3 regions of the Streptomyces sp. NPDC048383 genome follow, and region 1 is predicted to be linked to each of the others. Evidence: riboswitches for the same ligand, from Rfam matches in the RefSeq annotation. Region 1 holds a riboswitch; each other region holds the start of a gene.
What was found. Region 1 has a riboswitch for thiamine pyrophosphate ahead of thiC (phosphomethylpyrimidine synthase ThiC). Riboswitches for the same ligand answer to the same signal wherever they lie in the genome.
Positions count from the first base shown of each region.

Region 2: it holds a riboswitch for thiamine pyrophosphate, as region 1 does, so the genes downstream of both, AB0D46_RS05245 (thiamine ABC transporter substrate-binding protein) here and thiC (phosphomethylpyrimidine synthase ThiC) in region 1, are expected to answer to the same signal.
Region 3: it holds a riboswitch for thiamine pyrophosphate, as region 1 does, so the genes downstream of both, thiO (glycine oxidase ThiO) here and thiC (phosphomethylpyrimidine synthase ThiC) in region 1, are expected to answer to the same signal.

Region 1 is NZ_JBEZKS010000001.1:179,922-187,507, reverse strand. Features, by position in the region: gene AB0D46_RS00890 (YibE/F family protein) at 1-731, opposite strand, end outside; TPP riboswitch at 804-948, shown strand; gene thiC (phosphomethylpyrimidine synthase ThiC) at 943-2,730, shown strand; gene AB0D46_RS00880 (aldo/keto reductase) at 2,901-3,953, shown strand; gene AB0D46_RS00875 (glycosyltransferase) at 3,950-5,083, opposite strand; gene AB0D46_RS00870 (hypothetical protein) at 5,416-6,099, shown strand; gene AB0D46_RS00865 (hypothetical protein) at 6,104-6,916, opposite strand; gene AB0D46_RS00860 (metallophosphoesterase) at 7,066-7,586, opposite strand, start outside.
Region 2 is NZ_JBEZKS010000004.1:82,816-90,401, reverse strand. Features, by position in the region: gene AB0D46_RS05260 (cytochrome P450) at 1-1,160, shown strand, start outside; gene AB0D46_RS05255 (ABC transporter ATP-binding protein) at 1,273-2,301, opposite strand; gene AB0D46_RS05250 (iron ABC transporter permease) at 2,301-3,917, opposite strand; gene AB0D46_RS05245 (thiamine ABC transporter substrate-binding protein) at 3,974-5,074, opposite strand; TPP riboswitch at 5,160-5,269, opposite strand; gene rlmN (23S rRNA (adenine(2503)-C(2))-methyltransferase RlmN) at 5,334-6,446, opposite strand; gene AB0D46_RS05235 (phosphatidate cytidylyltransferase) at 6,602-7,586, opposite strand, start outside.
Region 3 is NZ_JBEZKS010000032.1:33,158-40,743, reverse strand. Features, by position in the region: gene pknB (Stk1 family PASTA domain-containing Ser/Thr kinase) at 1-57, opposite strand, end outside; gene AB0D46_RS21865 (thiazole synthase) at 195-995, opposite strand; gene thiS (sulfur carrier protein ThiS) at 1,001-1,201, opposite strand; gene thiO (glycine oxidase ThiO) at 1,198-2,367, opposite strand; TPP riboswitch at 2,365-2,477, opposite strand; gene AB0D46_RS21850 (FAD-dependent oxidoreductase) at 2,647-3,867, shown strand; gene AB0D46_RS21845 (Rv2175c family DNA-binding protein) at 4,014-4,379, shown strand; gene thiE (thiamine phosphate synthase) at 4,451-5,101, shown strand; gene metF (methylenetetrahydrofolate reductase [NAD(P)H]) at 5,228-6,142, shown strand; gene AB0D46_RS21830 (hypothetical protein) at 6,193-7,182, shown strand; gene AB0D46_RS21825 (NAD(P)/FAD-dependent oxidoreductase) at 7,259-7,586, opposite strand, start outside.

The DNA.
Region 1 (7,586 bases):
ACCAGGGGGTTCGAGCCCTGCAGGATCGCCGGGAGGATGAACAGGGTCAGGATCGCGAAGCTGATCACGAGGGCGATGAGGGCGAACAGTCCCCGCAGTCGGCCGACCACGACGACGGCCACCGCGAAGATGCCGGCCAACAGCGCCATCGGCAGCTTCCGGTTCACGTCGATCACCGAGTACTGGAGGTCCCGCGGGGCGTCCGGCGCGTGGGCGACGACCACCTCCTGGCCCTGCTCCAACTGCCGCGGCGCCCCCGGCTGGACGATCTCGAAGAAGGCGCGCCCCTTGTCCGGACCGCTGCCGACCACGACGGTGGCCTTCTTGCAGTCGCCGTTCTGCGCGGCGTCCGCCTCGCGGCCCTGGGGGGTCGTGAGGTCGCCCGTCGCCGGTACCTGCGAGGCGTTCACCGATTTGCAGTCGACGCTTTCGAGCGCGACGACCTGCCCCTGCTGGGTCTGCCGGTCGAAGCCCACGCCGGTCCGCTCGTGGGCGGGTGCGCCGCCCGGCCACAGGACCGCCATGCCGATGAAGACGGCCGCGGCGAAGGGGATCAGCACCGCGGCGATGACCTTGCGCAGGTGCTGGGAAACGGGAGCCGCCGGCCCGTGACTGTGGCTGTGGGAATGGCCTGGGGCGGGCACGGCCGCATGCCCGTGGGGTGCGGGCTCATGGTCGTGGTGACCCGTGGGTTCGGTGGGCTCGGTGGGGGGCTGCGGCGAGGACGTCACCGGCAGATCATCGCAAGAGATGAGGGGGCCCACTGTTCAGCACGCCACAGATGACGCTAGCGTGGGGGCACCTTTGCACAACGCGGGAGCTCGGAGCACCGGGCTGAGAGGGCGCTGATCACCGTACGCACATGAGAACGCGTACGGGAAGAGGCTGCGTCGACCGCCGAACCTGTTACCGGGTAATGCCGGCGTAGGGAGATACGGTCTCATGACCATTCAGGACGCACGCACGCCTGCCGTCAGCCAGGACGCCGACGGCGGGAACGAGCGCCAGCCGGGCTGGCACAAGGGTTACGTGGCGGGCTCCCGCCCCGACATCCGGGTGCCCGTCCGCCAGGTCCACCTCACCAACGGCAAGGACGTGACGCTCTATGACACGTCCGGGCCGTACACCGACCCCGGGATCGAGACGGACGTCCGTCGGGGCCTCGCGCCGCTGCGCGAGAACTGGATCATCAGCCGTGGCGACACCGAGGAGTACGCGGGCCGCCCCGCGCGCCCCGAGGACGACGGCATCAAGCACACCTCGCCCCGTGGCGGCCTCAAGAACCTGGACGCGGTCTTCCCGGGCCGTCCGCGGCAGCCCCGCCGCGGCCGTGGCGGGGCCGCCGTCACCCAGCTCGCGTACGCCCGACGCGGCGAGATCACTCCGGAGATGGAGTACGTCGCGATCCGCGAGAACGTCTCCGCCGAGGTCGTCCGCGAAGAGATCGCCGCAGGTCGCGCGGTCCTGCCGGCCAACGTGAACCACCCCGAGATCGAGCCGATGATCATCGGCAAGCGGTTCCTGGTGAAGGTCAACGCCAACATCGGAAACTCCGCGGTCACCTCCTCCATCGAGGAGGAGGTCGACAAGATGACCTGGGCCACCAAGTGGGGCGCCGACACGGTCATGGACCTCTCGACCGGCCGCAACATCCACACCACGCGCGAATGGGTGCTGCGCAACTCTCCCGTCCCGATCGGCACCGTGCCGCTCTACCAGGCGCTGGAGAAGGTCGACGGCCGCGCCGAGGACCTGACCTGGGAGATCTATAAGGACACGGTCATCGAGCAGGCCGAGCAGGGCGTCGACTACATGACGGTCCACGCCGGCGTGCTGCTGCCGTACGTGCCGCTGACCGCCCGGCGCAAGACCGGAATCGTCTCCCGCGGCGGTTCGATCATGGCCGCGTGGTGCCTGGCGCACCACAAGGAGAACTTCCTCTACACGAACTTCGAAGAGCTCTGCGACATCCTCGCGACCTACGACGTCACGTACTCGCTGGGCGACGGCCTGCGCCCCGGCTCCATCGCCGACGCCAACGACGCCGCGCAGTTCGCCGAGTTGAAGACGCTGGGCGAGCTGAACACCATCGCCAAGCGCCACAACGTCCAGACGATGATCGAGGGCCCGGGCCACGTCCCGATGCACAAGATCAAGGAGAACATCGACCTCCAGCAGGAGATCTGCGAAGAGGCGCCGTTCTACACGCTCGGCCCGCTGACCACGGACGTCGCGCCCGCCTACGACCACATCACCTCGGGCATCGGCGCCGCGATGATCGCCTGGTGGGGCACGGCGATGCTCTGCTACGTCACGCCCAAGGAGCACCTGGGCCTGCCGAACCGCGACGACGTGAAGACCGGAGTCATCACCTACAAGATCGCCGCCCACGCGGCGGACCTGGCCAAGGGGCACCCGGGCGCCCAGGAGTGGGACGACGCCCTGTCGGACGCACGGTTCGAGTTCCGCTGGGAGGACCAGTTCAACCTGGCCCTCGACCCGGACACGGCCCGTGAGTTCCACGACGAGACCCTGCCGGCCGAGCCGGCCAAGACCGCGCACTTCTGCTCGATGTGCGGTCCCAAGTTCTGCTCCATGAAGATCTCGCAGGACATCCGCCGTCAGCACGGCGGGGACCTGAAGGCCGACGAGATCGAGGCGGGCATGGCGGAGAAGTCCGCCGAGTTCGCCGCTGCGGGCAACCGCGTCTATCTGCCGCTGGCGGACTGACGCACTGTTCGGGGGGAGTGCTGCTCCCGCCCGGCGGATTTCCGTCGGTCGGGAGCAGCGCCATGTCCGGGCGCTGAGAGTTCGGGGGGCGGGAGTTCGAACGTACCGGCCCGGGAGCTCGACCCTTGACCTGGAGCGCGCTCCAGGTCCTAGAGTGCGGCCGCATGACCATGGGATACCGAAGTCTTGGCGGTACCGGCATCGAGGTGAGCGCCCACTGCCTGGGCACGATGATGTTCGGCGCGATGGGCAACCCGGACCACGAGGAGTGTGTGCGGATCATCCATGCCGCACTCGACCGGGGCATCAACTTCGTCGACACGGCGGACATGTACTCCGCCGGTGAGTCCGAGGTGATCGTCGGCAAGGCGCTCACGGCGCGGCGCGACGACGTGGTGCTCGCCACGAAGGTCCACTTCCGGATGGGCGAGGGCCGCAACCGCAGCGGCAATTCGCGGCGGTGGATCGTGCGGGCGGTGGAGGACAGCCTGCGCCGGCTGGACACCGACTGGATCGACCTCTACCAGGTGCACCGGCCGGACCACACGACCGATGTCGAAGAGACCCTGGCGGTCCTCGGCGACTTGGTCCGGGCCGGCAAGATCCGCGCCTTCGGGTGCTCGACGTTCCCCGCCGAGGAGCTCGTCGAGGCGCACCACGTGGCGGAGCGGCGGGCGTTGCCCCGGTTCCGCACGGAGCAGCCCCCGTACTCGATCCTCGCGCGGGGGATCGAGGCGGACGTGCTGCCCGTCGCGCTCCGGTACGGAATGGGAGTGCTGACCTGGAGCCCGCTCGCGTCGGGGTTCCTGAGCGGAAAGTACCGTCTCGGTGGGCCGATCGACCTGACCTCGGGACGGGCGGCGCTCACGCCGGCACGGTTCGACCCGGCGATCCCGGGCAACGTCGCCAAGCTGGAGGCCGTGGAACAGCTGGTCGAGCTCTCCGAATCCATCGGCTGCACGCTGCCCGAACTGGCCGTGGCCTTCCCCCTCGCCCATCCCGCCGTCACCTCGGTGATCATCGGGCCTCGCACGATGGAGCAGATGGAGTCCCTGGTGAAGGGCGCCGGGCTGGTGCTCGACAACGCGGTGCTGGACCGGATCGACGAGATCGTCGCGCCCGGCACCAACCTCTACCGCCCGGACGGCGTCTGGCGCCCGCCGGCCCTGGCGGACGCCGGCCGCCGCCGCCGGGCCCTGGGTGATCGCGCCGCCGCGTCCTAGAACGCGGCGGGCCGCGACGTTTCACGTGAAACGGGAGCCTTCGTTTCACGTGAAACCCCCGCGGACGGGGGGCAGAGGGCGGCTACGGCGAATGCGCGGTTGTCCTGCGTCTGGCGCCGGTACGCCTCCGGCAGGTCGGGCATCGCGAGCAGCCGGTCGCAGGCGCTGAGGGAGGCGTTCATGTCGCCGACCCAGTAGGCGTTGATCGAATGCTCGAAGAGCAGCCCCCACCGGTAGACCCAGGGCTGGACGAAGAGCAGATCGTCCGGTGTCGGCCGATCCAGTACGGCTGCGGTGATGGCATGCGCCGAGTGGTAGCGGCCGAGCATTCTGAGTCGGGCGGCGAGCTCGTAGCAGGCCTCCAGCCGGTCGGGACGCGAGTCCCAGGCCCGGGAGAGGGCGTCCATCGCGGCGGGCCAGTCGCCGGTCTCACCGTGCAGGACGCCGACTTGGAGCAGTGCGTAGTAGACCTCCTCGGCCCAACCGCCCATACCGGCGCGGCGCTCGTAGAGCTTGATCGAGGCTCCGGTGTCACCCATGTCCCGCAAGGTCTGGGCGAGGTAGAAGACGGTCCGGGTGTTGGCGGGGTCGCGCTGGAGTTCGGCGCCGAGCAGCCGGGCGTCCCGCTCAAACTTGTCGTGCCGGGAGCCGCCGTCGGCGTGGTCCTCGATGACGAGGGCGTCGAGGTTCTCCTGAAGGCCGGGGCGCTGGTCGTTCTCGTCGCGGCGATCGCAGGTCAGGTACTCGTGGGTGACGCCCTCGTACCGCCAGGGGAGATCGGCACGGACCAGGCGCTTGATGCGGTACTCGGTGGCGCCCGCGTGGCGGAGCATGTACGAGTCCGCGGTGAGGGTGGGCAGCGGCCCTTCGGGGCGCAGGACGTGGTCGGCGTCGAGGAGCAGGAGGTAGTCGGCCTTGCCGAGCCCGTGTCTGATGTTGAGGCTGCGGTTGTGCCCGAAGTCGACCCACGGTTCCTCGTGGAGCTCCCCGGGGATTCCCTCCAGGGCCGTTCGGATCAGTTGTCGGGTTCCGTCCGTGGATCCCGTGTCGGAGATGGCCCAGGTATCGATGAGCCCCCTCACCGACGCGAGGCAGCGTTCGATGACGGCGGACTCGTTCTTCACGATCATGCAGAGGCAAATCGTCGGCTTCACGGCCGCTGACCCTAGGGACGGTGCCGCCGGCGAGGGGCGAGGCACGCCGGAGCCCGAACCCGGGTGGCCCTCGCGGGAGGCCAATTGGACCCTCCCCGATGAGCCGTTCCGCTGACGCCAGGGCGCGTCGTCGCGCCGCGCGGCCGGGGGTGTCCTCAAGATGTCGCCCGGAGTCCGGGCCGATGTCCGAACTTCGGAGAAGCATTCGATCCCGTGCGCGCGAGGAGCGGCAGATGAGTTCTGAAGACAGGTCCCGATCCATTGCGAGGCCCTTGCCCCGACGAGCGGGCTGGCTGGCCGGAGGAACATTGGCCTCCGTCCCCCTGGTCCTGGTGGGAATCGTGGCTCCGACGGCCTTCGCCGTGTCGCCCACCGCGAACGTACCGAGCGTACGGAGCGGTGGCGGGGAGCCCTGCAAGCCGTCGAAGCAGAGACCGGACCGCGGTGACGACGCGGCGGCGGCCAAGGCGGACCCGGGCAGGGACGACTGCAAGGTCGGACCGACCGGACCGCGGGGCCCCCGAGGACCGAAGGGCGCGACGGGTGCGACCGGCCCCCAAGGTCCGACGGGTCCCCAGGGCCCGACCGGCCCGCAGGGTGCGACCGGCCCCTGTAGTGACATCGACAGCTACGCGCCTTCGAACACCGAGTCGTTCAGTGCGGCCCTCACGAACGGCATCGCCTACGCCGGCCGCTCCAGCTCCACGGGCGGGGCCCCCGTCTGGCAGGACCTGACGAACTCGGACAACCCGAACTACCCCTTCGGAACGGCCTGCAGCATTTCGATCATCGACCAGGGCAATGACGCCTACATCAGGGTCCTGACCACCGACGGCAGGGTCTACCAGACGCACGGTGACACCAACGGCAGCAACTTCATCTGGGACGAGGCCTGGATCGAACTCACCCCCGCCCCCACGCCGGGCACCCTGAGGGCCAAGCAGTTCAAGGGCGACCTGCCGCACGGAGCACCCCTGAACGCCGGTTCCTAGCCGGTCACTCCGGTTCGTGTCCCGGGCCGCCGAAGTCCGGGCTGGTGAAGTCCGGGGACGCGTAGCCCGGTCGGGGTCCCTGTGAGGCGGATCCGGGACTGGTGAAGTCGGGCCGGGTGTATCCCAACTGGGGGATGCGCCCGGCCCCCGGTGTGCGGGGGGTCGGATAGCCGTCGGCGCTCGGATCGGCCAGGGCGTCCCGCAGGAACGGGACGATGCCCCGCTCCAGCAGCGCGTTGCGCCACGCTTCCCGGGCCCGCGAGAGCTCTTCGGGGATCACCGCGGTCTCCACTGGGGCGACCTCCGTCGAACTGTTGCGCAGGGCGGTCACCAACAGTCCGATGACCGCGAACAGCAGGGCGGCCACGGTGAGGGCCCCGAAGAGCCAGCCGGCCGTCAGCATCGTCTTGGCGAAGGCCGGCTCGGGCTCGATCAGCTTCAGGCCGTAGCCCACCAGCAGGAAGATCAGCATGGCGGTACCGGCCAGGACGGGCGCCAGGACGGCGACCACGGCGCTCACCCCGGCCCCGTCGTCCCGGTCGCCCGTGGCGTACTCCCCACCGTCGGCGGAGGCCGACAGCGCCTCGCCGCGCAGTTCCGCGCGGACCTTCACGTAGTGGTCGTACTCGGCGGCCGCCGCAGCGGTCAGCAGCGCGATGGCGTTCAGTGCCATCGTGCGCAGTTGCTCGGCGTTCAGCCGTTCGCCCACGCCGGCGAGCTCGGGCCGCTCGTCCGCCGTGCGCAGTGTTTCGTCGAGGAGCCGATCGAACTCGGGTCGGTCTTCGGTCAGCAGGTGCGGAGCGCTGGTCATGTGCATCCCCCGATGCTCCGTACAAGCCGGTTTGCCCGCGTAGACCCCGGGCACCGGCACAAACGGAGGAGAGCCTGCTACGGATAGAGCGATGGTAGAGCGCCCCTGCCACGCCGTGACAGGGGCTTTGCCGAAATACCCCGCTCCGAGAACGCTCAGTCGCGCAGAGGTAGTTGAACGACGAGAAGTTTGCCCGCCATGGTGACGCCGCCGTCCATGGCGATGGCGAGGCCCTCCGCGTACACGTGCGGCCCGTCCACGGCCTCCGGGCCGCGGGACTCGTCGCCGTCCTCGGTGCCCACCTCGCCGAGCAGGTAGGGGATCGGGCTGTGACCGTGGACCACGCGGCCGCCGCCGTAGGTGCCGAGCAGTTCCCGTACGGCGTGCGGGCCCGTCTCCTCGTCGCGGAAGGCGAAGCGCTTGGTGAACTTGCGGAACAGGTCCCAGGTGATGTCGGCGTCGTTGCGGTTGAGGAGCTCGTGGATGGTGTCGTTGACGTCCTCGATGGAGTCGCCGTAGTCGAGGTACGCGGTGGTGTCGGAGTGCAGCAGCAGGTGGCCGTCCTCCAGCGTGGTCGCGTCCAACCGGGACATCCACTGCAGGTGGACGTCCTCCAGGCGCTCCATGTCGGTGCGTTGGCCACCGTTGAGCAGCCAGGCGGCCTGGAAGGTGGCCG
Region 2 (7,586 bases), on a different contig from region 1:
CGCCGGTGGCCCACGACGGGGACGGGCCGTACGTGATCAGCACGTACTACGAGATCCAGAGCCTCCTGCACGACCCGCGGATCAGCTCCGACGCCGCCAATCTGGCCTCGACCGCGAGCGACCCGCTCGCCGATGGCGAGGAGGAGGGGACGACGTTGCCGCCGTCGTTCCTCAAGCTCGACCCGCCCGACCACGACCGGCTCCGCCGGATGACGAACCGGCCCTTCGGCCCGCCGCACTCCCCGCACAAGGTGCACGACATGCGGGACGAGCTGGGTGGCATCGTGTCCGGGCTGATCGACGGCATCGTCGCGGCCGACTCGCCGGACCGGATCGACCTGGTCGACCAGTTCGCCTACCCGTTCCCGGTCACGGTGATCTGCCGGCTGCTCGGCGTACCCCCCGAGGACGAGCCGCGCTTCCACGTGTGGGCCGACACCATCGCCGCCAGCCTCGACCCGGACCCGGACGCCGACCCGACGAAGCGCCGCGTTCCGGCCGACGCCCGGATGGAACTCGGCATGTACCTGGCCGGGTTGATCGAGGAGCGCCGCAAGAACCCCGGTGACGACATGTTGTCGCACCTGGCGACCGCGGACGGACCGGACGGCGCCATGACCACGATCGAGGCGCTGAGCACCTCGGCGCTGCTGCTGATCGCGGGCCACGAGACCACGGTCAACCTGATCACCAACGGGATGCTGACCCTGCTCCGGCACCCGGACGTCTTGGAGCGGCTGCGTCAGGACCCCGAGCTGTCCGTTCCGATCGTCGAGGAGTTGCTGCGCTTCGAACCGCCGGTGCAGTTGCTGCCGCAGCGCACCACGCTCTGCGAGATCGAGGTCGCCGGCGTGACCATCCCGAAGGGAGCCTCGCTCTGGCTGGTCCTCGCCTCGGGAAACCGCGACCCCAAGAAGTTCGAGAACCCGGACCGCTTCGATCCCGATCGCGCGGACATCCAGCACCTCGGCCTGGGCAGTGGCATTCACAGCTGCTTCGGGGCGCCGCTGGCCCGGCTCGAAGCCCAGCTGGCGCTGAGCGAGCTGGCCCGCCGGCTGGAGAACCCGCGGCTGCTGGAGGACCCGCCGCCGTACCGTCAGAACGCGGTGCTGCGCGGCCCCCGCCACCTGCCGATCGCCTGCGACGGCATCCGCGACTGACCCGGTCGCCGCGGCGCTCCGCCGGGGGTCCACCTGATCCCTGGCGGTCGCCGCGGCCCTCCGCCGGGGTCCACCGGATCCCTGCGGAGCGCCGCACCACGGGGTCCGGGCTTCAGCCGGTTCCCGTCGGCAACAGCACCACCTCGGCCGGGGCGAAGGCCACCGACACCCGGTCGCCCACCGCCGGCGCCCCGACCGGCCCGCACTCGGCCTCCAGGTCGGGACCCGCCCCGGGCCGCAGCAACAGCGCGACGTGCGTACCGCGGAAGGTGCGGGACAGCACCTCGCAGCGCAACCCCTCGTCCCCCAGGAGCACCCCGGCGGGCCTGATCAGCAGCCGCCGTTCGCCCTCCGCCGACCCGGCCGGTACGGGGACCGCGCCCCACGGGGTGGCGGCGCCCCCCGCCGACACCGTCGCCGGGACCACGTTCTCGAAGCCGAGGAACCTGGCGACGAACTCCGAGGCGGGCCGCTGCCACACCTCCAGCGGGGTACCCGCCTGGGCGATCCGCCCGTCCCGCATCACCACGACCCGGTCGGCCAGCGCGAAGGCCTCCCCCTGGTCGTGGGTCACCGCCAGCACGGTCGTGCCGAGCCGGGAGAACAACCCCTGGAGTTCGACGACGAGCCGCTCGCGCAGCCCCCGGTCCAGCTGGCCCAGCGGCTCGTCCAGCATCAGCAACCGCGGGGAGGGGGCCAGGGCCCGGGCCAGCGCCACCCGTTGCTGCTCGCCCCCGGAGAGCGAGGCGATGGCCCGGCCCTGGGCTCCGGGGAGCCCGACCAGCTCCAGCAATTCGGCGACCTGGCCCTCGTAGGCGTGCCGGGTGGAACCGCGCATCCGCAGGCCGAAGGCGACGTTCCCGCCGACGTCGCGGTGCGGGAACAGCTGGTGGTCCTGGAACATCAGCCCGACGCCCCGCCGGTGCACGGGCACCCCGGCCTGGTCGGCGCCGGCCAGCAGGACCCGGCCGGCCGACACCCGCTGGAGACCGGCCACCACCCGCAGCAGGGTGGACTTGCCGCTCCCGCTGGGTCCGAGCACACACACGGTCTCGTGCTCGGCGACCTCCAGGTCGACGTCGTCCACGACCGCGCGTTCGCCGAAGCGGACCGTCACCCCTTCGAGACGGAGCAGGGTCATCAGAACTCTCCCGAGGTTTTGTCGGGGCGCAGCCGCTCCAGCACCAGCAGGGACACGGCGCACACCAGCATCAAAATCGTGCTCAGGGCCATGGCCTGCCCGTAGTTCAGCTCACCGGCCCGCCCCAGCAGTCGGGCGACGGCGACGGGCAGGGTCGGGCTGTCGGGCCGGGCGATGAACACGGTCGCCCCGAACTCGCCGAGGGACACCGCGAAGGCGAAGCCCGCCGCGATCAGCAGCGCCCGCCGCACCAGCGGCAGGTCCACCTCGCGCCAGGCCCGCAGCGGCGAGGCACCCAGTACGGCGGCGGCCTCCCGCAGCCGTCCGTCCACCGCCCGCAACACCGGCAGCATGGTCCGTACGACGAAGGGCACCCCGACGAGCGCCTGCGCGAGCGGCACCAGGATCCAGGAGGTCCGCAGGTCCAGCGGGGGTTCGTCCATGGTGATCAGGAAGCCGAAGCCGACGGTCACGGCGGACACCCCGAGCGGGAGCATCAGCAGCGCGTCGAAGCCGCGTACGAAGCGCCCCCCGCGCCGGGTCAGCGCGGCGGCGGCGAGCCCCCCGATGAACAGGGCGATGGCGGTGGCGGCCAGCGCGTAGCGCAGCGAGTTCCCGATCGCCTCCAGCGGTGGCACCAGGAACGTTCCGCCGCCGGAGCCCGCGTCCTGCAGGGCCCGGTAGAAGCCGAGCCCGTAGCCGCCGGGGGCGTCGAAGGACCGCTCGACCAGCACGCCCAGCGGCAGCACGATCAGCAGCGCCACCGTCAGCAGCACCCCGCCGAGCAGCCCCCGCTGGGCCCAGCCGCGCGGCCGGTGCGCCGTGCGCGCCGGGTCGACCAGCCGCAGCGCGGTCTCCCGGCGGCGCACGGTCCATGCGTGCAGGGCGAGGATCGCGCCGACCGCGACGAACTGCACCATCGTCAGGACGGCGGCCGTCGGCAGGTCCAGCAACTGCGCGGTCTGCCGGTAGACCTCCACCTCCAGGGTGGAGTACGCGGGACCGCCCAGGATCTGCACGACGCCGAAGGAGGTGAAGGTGAACAGGAAGACCATCAGCGCGGCGGCGGCGACGGCCGGCCCGAGCGCGGGCAGCGTCACCCGCCGCCACGCCCCGTAACGCCCCGCGCCGAGGACCCGGGCCGCCTCCTCCTGACGGGGGTCGAGCTGGGCCCACAGGCCGCCGACCGTCCGGACGACGACGGCGTAGTTGAAGAAGACGTGCGCCAGCAGGATCGCCCAAACCGTGGTGTCCAGGCGGACTCCCCACAGCTCGTCCAGCAGTCCGCCGCGCCCGACCAGCGCGAGGAACGCCGTGCCGACGACCACCGTCGGCAGCACGAACGGAACGGTGACCACCGCGCGCAACAGTTGCTTGCCGGGGAACTCGAAGCGGGCGAAGACGTACGCCCCGGGCAGCGCGATCAGCAGGGTGAGCACCGTGGAGGCCAGCGCCTGCCAGGTGGTGAACCACAGCACGTCCGCGATGTCGGGCCGGGCCAGCACCTCGCCGATCCGACCGAACTGCCAACCGGAGTCCGTCCTGAGCCCGCGGCCGACGATCGCGGCCACGGGGTAGGCGAAGAACAGCCCGAAGAAGACGAGCGGCACCACCATCAGGCCCAGCCTGACGGCGGTGGTCCGCCCGCCCTCCTTCGGGGAGCTCCCGCGTGCTACTTCACGACGAGCGAGGACCATGCCTTGACCCACTGCTCACGGTTCTTGGCGATGGCGTCCGGAGTGACGTTCTCCGGCTTCTCGATCACCACACCGTGCTTCGTGAAGACCTCCGGCAGCTGCGCGTCCTTGACCACCGGGTTCACGAACATCTGGAGCGGCATGTCCTCCTGGAACTTCTTGCTCACCAGGAAGTCGAGGAGCGCCTTGCCGCCCTCGGGGTTCTTCGCGCCGTTCAGCAGGCCCGCGAACTCGACCTGGCGGAAGCAGGTTCCGGTGGAGACGCCCGTGGGGGCCTCGGCCGGCTGCGGCTCGCCGTAGAGCACCTCGACCGGCGGGCTGGAGGCGTACGAGACGACCAGCGGACGGTCGCCCTTGGCCTTCTTACCGCCCGCGGAGCCCGAGAAGCGCTCGTTGTAGGCCTGCTCCCAGCCGTCGACGACCTCGACGCCGTTGGCCTTGAGCTTGCTCCAGTAGTCCTTCCAGCCGTCCTCGCCGTACTTGCCGACGGAGGCGAGGAGGAAGCCGAGACCGGGCGAGGACGTCGCGGCGTTCTCGGTGACCAGCAGGTTCTTGTACTCCGGCTTGACCAGGTCGTCCAGCGTCTGCGGCGGGGCGAGCTTCTTGTCGGCGAAGTACTGCTTGTCGTAGTTGACGCAGATGTCACCGGAGTCGATCGGGGTGACGCGGTGCTGCGGGTCGAGCACGAACTCGGACTTGATCCCGTCCATGCCCTTGACCTGGTACGGGGTGAAGATCCCGTTGTCGAGGGCCCGCGAGAGCAGGGTGTTGTCGACACCGAAGAAGACGTCGCCGCGCGGGGAGCCCTTGGTCAGGATCTCCTGGTTGAGCGCCGTGCCGGCGTCGCCGGACTTCAGTCGCTTGACGGTGTAGCCGCTCTGCTGCTCGAACTCCTTCAGGACCGAGTCGGTCACGTTGAAGGAGTCGTGGGAGACGAGGGTGACCGTCTTGGACTTCGGGGCGTCGCTCGCGCCGGCGGTCCTGTCCTTGGCGTCGCCGCCGCCGCAGGCGCTGAGCGTGGTGACGCCGAGCGCGGCCACGAGCGCGGCGCCCGCGATCCTCTGGGTGGTGCTCACTGGTTGATTCCTCCTGGGATGACCAGGAGAAGACGCGGCCCTGCCCGGCGCTCTGCGAGAGCGGACGCCGGGCAGGGCGCAACAGCATGAGTGGTGACCGAACTTCCTACCCCGAATGACCGGGGCGAGGTTCAGAGGGTCTGCGGATGACGGATACCGCACTCTCAGCGCTGTGGCGCTCCCCTGTCGGAATATGAAATTGGTTCGGCCACAGGGTACCCCGCGTCCGAATGTGATCGACCATGGCCGAATTTCGGCCCTATCGCTCCGAGGCGGCCAGCTGGCCGCAGGCGCCGTCGATCTCCTGACCGCGGGTGTCCCGTACGGTCACGGGCACCCCGTGGCGGGCGATGGCCTCGACGAACGCCTTCTCGTCCTCGGGCCGCGAGGCGGTCCACTTCGAGCCCGGGGTCGGGTTCAGCGGGATCAGGTTGACGTGGACGCGCTTGCCCTTGAGGAGCTTGCCGAGCAGGTCACCGCGCCAGGCCTGGTCGTTGATGTCGCGGATCAGGGCGTACTCGATGGAGATCCGGCGGCCGGACTTCTCGGCGTACTCCCAGGCCGCGTCCAGCACCTCACGGACGTTCCAGCGGGTGTTCACCGGGACCAGGGTGTCGCGCAGCTCGTCGTCGGGGGCGTGCAGCGAGACGGCGAGCCGGCACTTGAAGCCCTCGTCCGCGAACCGCAGCATGGCCGGGACCAGGCCGACGGTGGAGACGGTGATGCCGCGCTGCGACAGGCCCAGGCCGTCGGGCTCCGGGTCGGTGAGGCGGCGGATGGCGCCGACGACGCGGTTGTAGTTGGCGAGCGGCTCGCCCATGCCCATGAAGACGATGTTCGACAGCCGGGCCGGGCCGCCCGGGACCTCTCCGTCGCGCAGGGCGCGCATGCCGTCCACGATCTGGTGCACGATCTCGGCGGTGGACAGGTTGCGGTCCAGACCGGCCTGGCCGGTGGCGCAGAACGGGCAGTTCATGCCGCAGCCGGCCTGCGAGGAGATGCACATGGTGACCCGGTCGGGGTAGCGCATCAGCACGGACTCGACGAGCGTGCCGTCGTGCAGCTTCCACAGGGTCTTGCGCGTGGTGTCGTTGTCGCAGCTGATGTGACGCAGGACGTTCATCAGATCGGGCAGCAGCTCCTGCTGGAGCTTCTCCCGGGAGGCCGCGGGGATGTCGGTCCATTCCGCCGGGTCGTGGGCGTAGCGGGCGAAGTAGTGCTGGGAGAGCTGCTTGGCCCGGAACGGCTTCTCACCGATCGCGGCCACCGCCTCCCGGCGCTCGGCCGGGGTGAGGTCGGCGAGGTGCCGGGGCGGCTTCTTGACCCCACGAGGGGCGACGAAGGTGAGCTCTCCCGGAACGGGGCGGGCCATGGCAGGTACTCCTTGTAAGACGAAAGGCGCGCCGCAGAAGCAGCGCGCCCTTCAAGAGTAACCGCCCGGCCCGGTCGAGGCTTTTCCTCCACCGGCCGCCCCGGTACCGCGGCGACCGGTGGATCGGCCGCCGATCAGCGGCGGAGCGGCGGACCTCAGCCGGTGCCGACGAAGGCCGCCAGGAGCAGCCACACGACGGGAGCGGTCGGCAGGAGCGAGTCGAGCCGGTCCATGATGCCGCCGTGGCCCGGCAGCAGCGTGCCCATGTCCTTGATGCCCAGGTCGCGCTTGATCATCGACTCGCCCAGGTCGCCCAGGGTCGCGCTGACCGCGACGGCCAGGCCGAGGACCAGACCCTGCCACCAGGAGCCCCCGTCGATCAGGAACTCCATGCACAGCGCGCCGGCGGCCATCGCGAAGGCCACGGCGCCGAACAGTCCCTCGCGGGTCTTCCCGGGGCTGATGCGCGGCGCCAGCTTCGTCCTGCCGAAGCGCCAGCCCACCGCGTAGGCCCCGGTGTCGCTGACGACGGTCAGCACCAGGAACGTGACCACGCGCTGCGGGCCGTCGTCCGCCGTGAGCAGCATCGTGACGAAGGTGGCCAGGAACGGCACGTAGAACGCCGCGAAGACGCCGGCGGTGACGTCCTTGAGGTAGTCCTCGGGCGGTTCCGTCATCCGCCACACCAGGACCGCGAGCGCGGTCAGGGCCATCGCGACCCAGGCACCCTCGGCCCCGCGGACGTAGCCGGCGATGACCATGGCGGCGCCACCGACCGCGAGCGGGACCAGCGGCGCCTTGATGCCCTTCTTCTCCTGGAGCCGGGAGGTGAGCTCCCACAGACCCACCACGACCGCGACGACGACGACACCGACGAAGACGGCCTTGACGATGAACAGCGAAGCGAAGATCACCGCTCCGAGGCCGATGCCGACCCCTATGGCGGCACGCAGATCCCGCCCCGCGCGCTTCTTCTGCGGAGGCGGTGAGGCGTCCTGCGGTGCCTGCGAGGACGGAGGCGGAGGCGGAGGGCTGGGCATGGGCTCCTGCAACGGCGTCTCGGCGCGGAGCGGGGGGCCGCCCGCGAAGGCGGCCCCCCGATCGCGTGCTTCCCGGTCGTCGAAGGCACGGCCGGCGGCA
Region 3 (7,586 bases), on a different contig from region 1:
GCGGTAGCGGCCGTCGAGCACGCGCCCGACGAGGGGGTCATCCAGGGTCGTATCCACCCGGCGATTCTACGAGCGCCCACCGCGCCACCGGCCCGGATGGGGGTGGTTGCAGCGCAGCTGTGACGCACGTCCCCCTCCGGGCAGGCGCCCGCAGACCCCTGCCGGCCCCGCCCGGCAGGGCCAGTACCGCAGGGTCAGGAGGTGAAGGCGGGGCGTTCGGGGTCGAGGGCGGCGCGGCCCTCGACGGGGGAGGAGGCTTCGGCGAAGCGCCGCTGCGGGATGCGACCGGCGCGGTGCGCGAGGCGTCCCGCCGAGACGGCGTCCCGCATGGCCGCGGCCATCAGGACCGGGTCCTGGGCCCGGGTCACGGCGGAGGCCAGCATCACCCCCGCGCAGCCCAGCTCCATGGCCAGCGCGACGTCCGACGCCGTGCCGGCCCCCGCGTCCAGGATGACCGGGACACCGGCCCGCTCGACGATCAGCTCGAAGTTGTGCGGGTTGCGGATGCCCATGCCCGAACCGATGGGGGAGCCGAGCGGCATGATCGCCGCGCAGCCCACGTCCTCCAGCTTGCGGGCGAGCACCGGGTCGTCGTTGGTGTACGGCAGGACGGTGAAGCCCTCGTCCACCAGGACCTCGGCGGCGTCCAGCAGCTCGACGCCGTCGGGCAGCAGGGTGCGCTCGTCCGCGACCACCTCCAGCTTGATCCAGTCCGTGCCCAGGGCCTCCCGTGCGAGGCGGGCCGTGAGCACGGCCTCGCCGGCGGTGAAGCAGCCCGCCGTGTTCGGCAGCACGGCGATGTCGAGCTTCGTCAGGACCGACAGCACCGAGCCCTGCACCGTCGGGTCCAGGCGGCGCATCGCCACCGTCGTCAGTTCCGTCCCGGACGCGGTCAGCGCGCGTTCCAGGACGTCCAGGCTCGGCGCGCCGCCGGTGCCCATGATGAGGCGGGAGGAGAAGGTCCGGCCGCCGAGCGCGAAGAGATCGTCCGCCATCGCCGTCAGCCTCCCTGGACCGCGGTGAGGACCTCGACGCGGTCGCCGTCGCCCACGGGGGTGTGCGGCCACTGCCCGCGCGGGACCACGGTCTCGTTGAGGGCGGCGGCGACGCCCTTGGGCGCCCGGGACAAAGTGGCGACCACCGCGTCGAGGGTGGTGCCGGCCGCGAACTCGCGCGGCTCGCCGTTGACGGAGATGGTCATGCGTAGGACTCCTGACGTGCGGGGGAGAAGCGGCGGGGGGTGAAGGGGCGGGCGATCTCCGGTACGACACCGGTCGCCAGCAACTCCGCCATCACGTCCCCGGTGAGGGGCGTCAACAGGACCCCGTTGCGGTAGTGGCCGGTGGCCAGGTGCAGGCCCGGCAGCTCGGTCGGGCCGAGCAGCGGCGCGTTGTCCGGCGAGCCGGGGCGCAGCCCCGCCAGGGTTTCCACCAGCGGGAGTTCGGTGATGCCGGGCACCAACTCGTGGGCGTCGCGCAGCAGCTCGTAGACGCCGCCGGCGGTGACGGTGGTGTCCCAGCCGAGTTCCTCGCTGGTGGCGCCGACGACGAGCTCGCCGCTCTCGCGCGGCACCAGGTAGACGTGGCTGCCGCGCACGACCGCCCGTACGGTCCGCGACAGGAACGGGCCGTACGCGGCCGGTACCGACAGCCGCAGCACCTGCCCCTTCACCGGCCGTACGGGAACGGCCACCTGGGGCGGTACGCCGGCCAGCCGGCCGCTGAGCGAGCCGGCGGCCAGCACCACCTGGTCGGCGAGCACCTCCGTACCGTCGTCCAGGACGGCGCCCGCCGCCCGGTCCCCGCTGGTGAGGAGCCGGTCCGCCCGGCTGCGGCGCAACGTCACCCCGGAGCGTTCGCAGGCGGCCAGCAGCGCGGCCGCGAGCCGGCGCGGATCGACCTGGTGGTCCCCGTCGACCCGCAGCCCGCCGCGCACCCCGGGCGCCAGCATCGGCTCCAGGCGGCGGCACTCGCGGCCGGTGAGCCACTCGGACTCCAGCCCGCAGCGGCGCTGGAGCGCGTGGAGTTCGCGCAGGTGGAGGCGGTCGTCGGCGTCGAGGGCGACGGCCAGGGTGCCGCAGGCCCGGTAGCCGATGTCCATGCCGCCGGCGGCCTCGTGCAGTTCGGCGGCGAAGTCCGGATAGCGGGCGGCGGAAGCCACGTTGAGCCCGAGCAGGGTCTCCTCGCCGTAGTGCAGTTCCGTGACGGCGGCCAGCATGCCCGCCGCGACCCGGGCCGCGCCGCCGCCCGGGTCCGGGTCGGCCAGTACGACGCGCAGGCCGCGCCGGGCGGCCCGCCAGGCGATGACCAGGCCGATGATCCCGCCCCCGATGACGAGGACGTCGGATCCCTTCCGAGATGAGTGCATGGGCGTCCAGCCCCTCCCTTCGCCGGCATGACCCGGATCAGGTTCGTACGGTCGGAGGCCGGCCAGCCTCCCTCTCAGCCCGGTGCGCCCGGACTCCCGCGATGGGTAACGGTGGCCAGACTAACCCCGTGGCCGGTGGCGGGTAAGGCTGCCTCCCCGCTGCCTCCCGCCGTCCCGCCACCGCCCCGGCGCTGTTCGGCCCGTGGGCTCCCCGCCGTCCCGCCCGGGCCGCCGCACCCGCTATTCCTGACGAATCGTCAGGGAACTAGGCTGGGTCGGGTGAGCGAGCAGACGCAACAGACGAAGCCCGGTGTCGTGATCGTCGGCGCCGGAATGGCCGGGGTGCAGACCGCGGTGGCCCTGCGCGAACAGGGCTTCACCGGCCCCGTGACCCTGCTGGGAGCCGAACCCCACCAGCCCTACGACCGGCCCCCGCTGTCCAAGGCGGTGCTGCTCGGCAAGGCGGAGGACTCCGCCTTCGACGTCGACTTCGAGGGCCTGGACATCGAGCTGCGGCTCGGCACCGAGGTCACCGGCTTGCGGCACGCCGCCCGCGAACTGGACACCGGGGCCGGACCCGTCCCGTACGGGGCCCTCGTCCTGGCCACCGGCGCGCGACCGCTGACCCTGCCCGGCACCGAAGGCGTCCCCGGCGTGCACCTGCTGCGCACCCTCGACGACGCCGCCCGGCTGCGGCCCGTCCTGGCCGCCGCCCCCGCCACCGTCGTCGTCGGGGCCGGCTGGATCGGCGCCGAGTTCGCCACCGCCGCCCGCGCGGCGGGCTGCGCCGTGACCGTCGTCGAGGCGGCGGACCGGGTCCTGGCGGGCGCCCTCCCGGCCGAGGTCACCGCCCCGATGGCGCACTGGTACGCCGAGGCGGGCGCCGAGCTGATCACCGGCGCGAAGGTGGCCGGCGTCGAGGAGGGCCGGGTCCGGCTCGCGGACGGCCGGGAACTGGCGGCGGACGCCGTCGTCGTCGGCATCGGCGCCCGCCCCGCGACGGACTGGCTGGCCGGCACCGGCGTCGACCTCGGCCCCGACGGCTCCGTCACCGCGGACGCCCACCTGCGCACCACCCTCCCCGGGGTGTACGCCGTCGGCGACTGCTCCTCCTTCCCCTCGGCCCGCTACGGTGCGCGGCTGCTGGTCCACCACTGGGACAACGCCCTCCAGGGGCCGCGCGCCGTCGCGGCGAACATCCTGGCGGGGGAGCCCGTACGGGCCTACGACCCGGTGCCGTACTTCTGGTCGGAGCAGTTCGGCCGCTTCGTCCAGTACGAGGGACACCACGCCGGGGCCGACACCCTGCTGTGGCGCGGCGACCCGGGCGGGGCGGGCTGGTCGGTGTGCTGGCTGCGGGACGCCGCCCTGGTCGCGGTCCTGGCCGTCGGCCGGCCGCGGGACCTCGCACAGGGCCGCAAGCTCATCGAGTCGGGCGTCCGGCTCGACCCGGCCCGGGTGGCGGACCCCGCCGCCCCGCTGAAGTCCGCCACCGCCTGACGGCCGGGGCGGGCCGGGACACGGGCGGGGACGCGGCCGGGCGGAGCGGGGAAGTCCGCACCGCGCCGCCCGGGCGGGAGGCGGCCCGGACCCCGGACGGACGGGCCAGGTACCGGCGGCCCGTCCGAGATGGCAGGCTTGTGTCCGTGACCGAGATTGACGCAAAGATCGATGCCCTCGTCCCCTCCTGGCTGCACCTCCCCGACATCGCGGAGATGCTCGACATCGAGGTGACCCGGGTCCGCCAGATGGTCAAGGAAGGCCAGCTCATCGCCGTACGCCGGGGCGAGAACCGCACCCTGCAGGTTCCGGCCCAGTTCATCGACGGCGACAAGGTCGTGAAGGGCCTCGTGGGCCTCCTGACCGTGCTGCGCGACGACCGCTTCTCCGAGGAGGAGATCCTGGAATGGCTCTTCACCGAGGATCCGACCCTGCCCGGCAGCCCCGTGCAGGCGTTGAGTGAGAATCGCGGCACGGAGGTGAAGCGCCGCGCGCAGGCGCTCGCCCTCTGATGAGCTGATCCACCGGTGTGCGGGCCGGTCCCACCGACCCGCACACCGCCACCACCACGGGGGGAACACCCATGCAGCAGCTGTCCGACGCCCGGCTCTACCTGTGCACGGACGCCCGCAGGCGGCAGGGTGACCTCCCCGAGTTCCTGGACGCCGTCCTGGCCGGCGGCGTGGACATCGTCCAGCTCCGGGACAAGGGCATGGAGGCCGGCGAGGAGCTGGAACACCTCCAGGTCTTCGCCGAGGCGGCCCGCCGCCACGGCAAGCTCCTCGCCGTCAACGACCGCGCCGACGTCGCGCACGCCATCGGCTCCGACGTCCTGCACCTCGGCCAGGGAGACATCCCCGTCCCGGCCGCCCGCGCCATCCTCGGTGGCGGCGTCCTCATCGGCCGCTCCTGCCACTCGGAGTCCGAGGTCGACGAGGCGGCCGCCGAGCCCGGCGTCGACTACTTCTGTACCGGCCCCTGCTGGCCCACCCCCACCAAGCCGGGCCGACACGCCCCCGGCCTCGACCTCGTCCGCCACGCCGCCGCCCTGCGCCAGGACCGGCCCTGGTTCGCCATCGGCGGCATCGACGCCGGCAACCTGGACGAGGTCCTGGACGCCGGCGCCACCCGCGTCGTCGTCGTACGGGCCCTCACCGAGTCCTCCGACCCCGGCGCGGCCGCCGCGGACCTCGCCCGGCGCGTGCGCGCCCGCGCCGAGGTCGCCGCGGGCTGAGGCCGCCGGGGCACGGCGTTCCGGGTCGACGTCACGGCCCGGGAACCTCCCCGCAGGGTGTCCAAAAATGTGTCCAATGGATGGACGCGGCTTCGATGACCGGCAAGCCGCGTCTAACCTGCCCGTATGGCCCTTGGTACCGCTTCCACCTGGTCGGATCGTGCGCACACGGTCCGCGATCTCATCGCGTCCGGGGGCTCGTACTCATTCGAGTTCTGGGCTCCCAAGACGGAGAAGGGCGAGCGCAACCTCTGGAACGCGCTCCGCCGGATCGAGGCGGTTTCCCCGAGCTTCGTCTCGGTGACCTACGGGGCCGGTGGCTCCACCCGCGGCGGCACCGTCCGCGCGACCCAGCAGATCGCCGCCGACACCACCCTGACACCCGTCGCGCACCTCACCGCCGTGGACCACTCGGTCGCCGAGCTGCGCCACGTCATCGGCCAGTTCGCGGACGCCGGGATCCGCAACATGCTCGCGCTGCGCGGGGACCCGCCGGGCGACCCGATGGCGCCGTGGGTCAAGCATCCCGAGGGCGTGGACTACGCCGCCGACCTGGTCCGGCTGCTCAAGGAGTCCGGGGACTTCTGCGTCGGCGTCGCCGCGTTCCCCGAGATGCACCCCCGCTCGGAGGACTGGGACACGGACATCCGGCACTTCGTGGACAAGTGCCGCGCGGGCGCGGACTACGCCATCACCCAGATGTTCTTCGATCCGGAGAATTATCTGCGGCTGCGCGACAGCGTCGCGAAGGCGGGCTGCGACACCCCGATCATCCCCGAGGTCATGCCTGTTGTGGGCGTCAAACAGCTCGACCGGCTGCCGCAACTCAGCACCGCCGTCTTCCCCGAGAACGTGAAAGAGCGCATGCTCGCGGTCAAGGACGATCCCGCCGCTGTACGCTCCATTGGCATCGAGTTCGCCACGGAGTTCTGCGCGCGGCTGCTGTCCGAGGGTGTTCCGGGACTGCACTTCATCACGCTGAACAATTCCACGGCGTCCCTCGAGATCTACGAGAACCTGGGCCTGCACCAGCGGGCCTGACCGGCCAATCCCCGTTCCCGTGCGGGCGGCCGTACCGAGAGGGGCCACGCATGGGAATGACGGTCCTCTACATCGCGTTCGGTGTCGTCGCGTTGTGGTTGCTTGCCGAGGTCCTGATGCAGTACAAGGCCCGGCTCCGCTGGCGCCTGCTCGCCTTCACCGGGTTCCTCGGCGTCGTGGCGGGGGTGGTGCTGCCCTCGGTGTACGTGATCGGCGCGGGCGCCGTCGCCTTCGCCCTGGGCCAGACCCTGGTGACCCTGTCCTTCCGCAAGGGCTTCGTGGCCGGCTGGTCGCTGCGCAAGGGCGGGGAGCCCGCCCCGCAGGAACAGGGCCGACGCCGCCGCGCGGGCAAGGGACCCCGCTCGGACACCGGGCTGGAGGTGACGGCGCTGGAGTACGGATCCCAGGGCCCGGACGCCTCCGGCGCGGACCTCTCCGCCGGGCGCCGCGGCCACGAGGGACGCGACGGCCACGAGGGACGCGACGACGGCGACGTGGACTCGACGCGGGTCTTCACCCCGGAGCCGGTCCCCGAGGACACCGGCTCGTACGGCATACAGAGCTTCGCCCCCCGCCAGGGCGACGGGTCCGCGCCCCAGGGCCGGCCCGAGCAGGACGCCCAGCAGTACGCGGCGTACTACGACCAGCAGCAGGGCGGCCAGGGCTACGACTGGTCCGGCGGCTACCCGACCGGCGAACAGCAGGTCTACGCCGCCTACTCGGACCCGTACATCGGCACCGGCGGCACGGTCGCCCCGCCCGCCTACGACTACTCCGGCTACGCCCCGTACGACCCGGCGCAGCAGCAGTACTCGATGGACACCCCGCCCGGCGGAGTCTGGGTCCCGCAGCAGCGCGCCAACGAGGCGCAGCCCCCGTACCCGGGCCAGGACGGCCGGGACCAGCAGGGCTACCCGTACCAGGGTCAGCAGGGCCACCCGAACGACCAGCACGGCCAGCACGACCAGCACGACCAGGGCAACGGCAACGGCAACGGCAACGGCAACGGCAACGGCGAGTACGACCAGTACCGCTACTGACGGCCGCCGGGCGGGCGCCACCGGGTCGGGGCCACCGCTGGTCGGGCCACCGCGACCCGGGCCACCGCGACCGGGGTTACTGCGACCCCCGGAAGCGGTCCCCCTCCACGATCAGCCCGGCCACCAGCGCCCCGGTCATCCCGGCGTGCGGGAGCCCGCCGCCCGGGTGGGCCCAGCCGCCCGCGAGGTAGAAGCCGGGCAGGGCCGTCGTGTTCGCGGGGTAGAGCAGCCGACCGCCCGCCCCCGCGAGGGCCGGCGGGGGCACGGACCCGCCGAGGGCGCCGGTCGCCGCCTCCACATCGGCCGGGGTGCGCACCTCGTGCCACAGCAGCCTCTCCCGCAGCCCCGGTACCGCCCGTTCGGCGCGGGCGAGCAGCTCCTGCGCCCCGGGAAGGCCCTGCGGC